DNA from 2 places in the Halodesulfovibrio sp. genome. Region 2 is predicted to be linked to the other one. Evidence: riboswitches for the same ligand, from Rfam matches in the RefSeq annotation. Region 2 holds a riboswitch; the other holds the start of a gene.

Region 1 (2,202 bases), on a different contig from region 2:
ACAGATTGCGTACAGTACAATGGTAATCAAGGCAGCAGGCAACGCAATCATCAAGTTCATCCGGAACTTATCACGCATATTACAACCCTGAGTACGGGTTGCTGCAATTGTGGTGTCTGAAATCATAGAAAGGTTATCACCAAACATTGCACCACCAACAACCGCACCCATCAGTAATGCGATAGACATATCAGAATGACTGGCAACACCGGCAGCGATAGGACCGATAGCAGCGATGGTTCCCATAGATGTACCCATTGCTGTAGCTACAAAGGCGGCAATCACAAATAACCCTGGCAGAACCAATGATGCAGGCACTAAAGAAAGCCCCATGTTCACAGTTGCATCCACACCGCCAACAGCCTTTGCAACAGCTGCAAAGCCACCGGCAAGCAGGTAGATAACGCACATGGTCATGATGTTAATATCACCAGCGCCTTTCAGAAAAATAGTCACTTTTTCATCAAAAGATTCTTTTCCCATCCACAGCGCAGCCATAATCCCGGGAATTACAGCAACAGTTGCGGAAAGCTGGTAAAACGCCATAGACACGCCAGACAGCATCAGAACAGAGCCTGTGCCGATAAAAAGCACCAAAAAAATTACAAGGGGAAACAAAGCAATACCGTTGCCTTGCTGAACCTCTGCTGCGTGCGTCTCGTCTAACAAACTCATCTTTTTACTTCCTTATAGCTACAACAATTTATCCGTCCACCACCACTTGCTGCAACACGCGCAAGCGATCTTGATTGTGCCCTCATTCATATTTGCAAAGGGCATCTTGGCTACTGATGAGTTCTCTTAGACACAGTTCCAAACGCTGTCTACTTACATTTTTGTTAAAAAACACTTTTTTTGATACATAACTATCTGAAAATATTTTTAATCCATCTAATTTAGATATAGTGAAATTATTTTTTCTATTTATTGAGATTTCTTGAAATAGAGCGGTTACTCGCAAAAATAACCCGTTTCTACTTGCCAAAAATTATTTGGTTATATAAACACCCTTTTCACAATTTCGGATGACGGTTGCAGGAGAGAGTGTCGCAAGACACCGCCGAAGAAGTAAATCTTTCAGGCAAAAGGACTGCTTCCCGACGAGCCTCTGGAGAGACTCCGCATGTTGCGGAGCACCGAAGGAGCAAGCCTTGCCGTGCAAGGTGAAACTCTCAGGTACCAAGGACAGAGTGAGTGTAACAGCACAAATGCCCCCTGCATTTGTGGCTGCCATATCTTTTCCCTTCCGCTCAGAGACTCATCTCATCCATCCTGATAAATTCATTTTTTAGGAGACGAGATGCAAAACATCACAGAACTGCTCAACGCGCTAGATTCCCTTGTATGGGGACCTCCCCTGTTAATCCTGCTTGTAGGAACCGGACTTTTTCTTACTATTCGCCTTGGCGGCTTACAGATTGTCCATCTGCCGACGGCGCTTCGCCTTGTATTTTCCCCGTCCTCACGCCATTCATCCGGCAAAGCTGGTGATGTTACTCCATTTGCGGCGTTATGTACTGCCCTTTCAGCAACAATCGGTACAGGTAACATTGTTGGCGTAGCTACGGCTATTGCTGCTGGTGGTCCCGGTGCTCTGTTCTGGATGTGGATTGCTGCTTTCTTCGGAATGGCAACCAAGTACGCAGAAGCTCTGCTCGCCATCAAGTATCGTGTCATCGACGCAAACGGGCAGATGGCAGGTGGTCCGATGTACTACCTTGAACGCGGATTAAATAACAAATTCCTTGCCCGTATGTTTGCGCTATTTGGTATTGGCGTTGCGTTTTTCGGTATCGGCACATTCGCACAGGTAAATGCCATTGCAGATGCTGCAAAGCTTACCTTTGATGCACCAATCTGGGTTACCGCAGCAGTGCTTACAACGCTGGTTGCCTTCGTAACACTTGGCGGAATTCGATCAATTGCCGCTGTAGCAAGCCGCATTGTACCGCTGATGGCTGTGCTGTACATCACGACATCCATAGCGATTATTCTTTTACATCTTTCAGAAATTCCAGCTGTTATCAGCCTGATTATAGACAGTGCGTTCAACCCGTCAGCTGCCTTTGGTGGCGTAGCAGGCATCAGCGTGCTCATGGTAATGCGCAACGGTATTGCCCGTGGCGTATTCTCCAACGAATCCGGTCTTGGCTCCGCTCCAATTGCAGCCGCAGCCGCACAGACAGATTCCTGTGTACGTCA
Region 2 (2,202 bases):
AGACTTCGACGGCTTTGCGCTGGGTGGTTTATCAGTTGGCGAAAGCAAAGAGAAAATGATGGAAATTCTCTATCACTCTGCGCCACTGCTTCCAAAAGACAAGCCACGTTACCTTATGGGAGTTGGTACACCACTTGATATCATCAACGGTATCAACGCCGGTATCGATATGTTCGACTGTGTACTTCCTACACGAAACGCCCGTAACGGCACGTTGTACACCTCTTTCGGCAAAATCAATATTAAACGCAAAGAGTATGCAGAAGACGACGGACCACTTGATCCTAATTGCAACTGCTACACTTGCCGCAACTTCTCCCGTGCGTATCTGCGCCACCTTTACCAAGCAAAAGAACTGCTGTCTTTCCGCTTGAACTCTATTCATAACCTTACCTACTTCCTCGACACAGTTCGCGGTGCACGTAAGGCAATTCATGAAGGTACATTTGCAGAGTACAAAAAGTCCTACGAGGCTATTTACCCTAACGAAGTGATCTAAGTACGAACAATACGTATAGCTATTTGGCACCAACCTGCCTGTAGCACCATGTAGAATCACACCGCCCTGTTATACAAAAGCAGGGCGGTTTTTATTTTTATTCTGACAAAACTGCATTGTATTTTTGCTTTGTATGAATTTACAACTTCTGTGGTGTATTTTTTATTGCGTTTTATAGTTAGCCACGGTAAAAAGTGTCTGCCTCAACATATGGACCTCGGTTGAAGACAGCAGGAGAGACCGCCTTTTTTGCTTTAGTAAAAAAGAAACGGCGCCGAAGATGTAACTCTTTCAGGCAAAAGGACTGCTGCTCGGACGAGCCTCTGGAGAGACTCCGCAAGGAGCACCGAAGGAGCAAACTGCTTTCCCAGTGCAGTGAAACTCTCAGGTAAAAGGACAGAGTGGACCCCATAAAACCAATATTGCGTTTTACCGTCCTCTTTTTCTTTTTTTCCAGTCATACCGTTTTTCATGCAGGCACCTTTGCGGAGCTGCTTTTCGTGCGTCTTTACGCCAGCAGTGAGCACACTGGGATTTTTTGCATACGCTTGTAATCGCCTTGCGCGATACATATATAGGGGAATATAGATTCCCCTCCTGACTGGTTTGTTGTTGTGGTTGCGATGCGCCGGAGCTTGTAGTTCCGGCGCATCTGCATTTTTATAGCCATATTAGCTCCTCCCTTTATTCCAGCCAGTTCCGCATCTTCTCTTTTGATTATATTTTATATCTCCACACGGCAGAAACATTATCATTGCTGTACCAGCATAAAAAACGCACTACACTAATCATAGTACTATTTTTTTGTTGCACAAACTAACGTGTTAGCTTGTTTACTTGTACAATTTTTCTGCCGTTACCTGCACAGCAAAATATAAAATTATATCTTCACAGGAGCTTACGATGCAAACAGTTTCCTTAAAAAGAAATGGTAAAGAAAACCTGACATTTACTGGCGAATTGCTTGTGAGCCTTGATGACAGAGAGTTAATGGGCGTAACGCCCAACTGGTGGGAACTGAAGCTGTACAAAACTACAATTGGCAAATTCATTCTCTCGTCTACGTTCCACATAAACTATCCAAGCAGACGGACGCTGCATGGAGCACTGAGCTTTTCCGAAGCAGAACATGTACAGCATTACCTTGTGAATGAATGCAACGGACCGACCAAAATCGCAGATGAATTCATCAACAGGGCAGCCAAGCGCGATAACGCTTTTCAAGCTCTGCTGAATACTCAGAAAGGTAGCTCTTCCTACAAGCAGCCAACAATCAGACCATTCACGTCGAAGGCGTTGTAGCATATATACACAAAGAGGGATGAGCATTTGCCCATCCCTCTTAATTTCTATTTGCAGGTGCCTATATGTCACCGCTTACACCTTATCATCAAACAAAGTTTGTACTTTCGAGACACCGTAAACAGTGCTTCTTGTCGATGCAGAGATGCATACTTACCCAAACGCATTGACACAGCTACTCACAACTATGATCGCATATTGTCAATAATGCCATTCAAGTCTTGAGCAAGCTGAGCAACTGATTCTACAGCAGCCGTAGATTCAGTCATTGCAGCTGCTGTTTGTTCCGAAATGTCATTAATAACATTCACAGAACAGCTTATTTGTTCACTCGCCGCAGACTGCTCTTCAGAAGCTGCTGCAATAGCGCGCACCTGATCGGCGGTCGCTTCTACCATCCC

Evidence for each region. Region 2 has a riboswitch for glycine ahead of N4A56_RS05060 (hypothetical protein). Riboswitches for the same ligand answer to the same signal wherever they lie in the genome.
Region 1: linked by a shared signal. The riboswitch ahead of N4A56_RS05875 (sodium:alanine symporter family protein) and the one ahead of N4A56_RS05060 (hypothetical protein) in region 2 are both predicted to bind glycine.

What each region holds. Positions count from the first base shown of each region.
Region 1 is NZ_JAOARI010000017.1:69,953-72,154, forward strand. Features, by position in the region: gene N4A56_RS05870 (Na+/H+ antiporter NhaC family protein) at 1-675, opposite strand, end outside; glycine riboswitch at 1,099-1,199, shown strand; gene N4A56_RS05875 (sodium:alanine symporter family protein) at 1,301-2,202, shown strand, end outside.
Region 2 is NZ_JAOARI010000014.1:10,838-13,039, forward strand. Features, by position in the region: gene tgt (tRNA guanosine(34) transglycosylase Tgt) at 1-499, shown strand, start outside; glycine riboswitch at 813-909, shown strand; gene N4A56_RS05060 (hypothetical protein) at 1,403-1,801, shown strand; gene N4A56_RS05065 (methyl-accepting chemotaxis protein) at 1,987-2,202, opposite strand, start outside.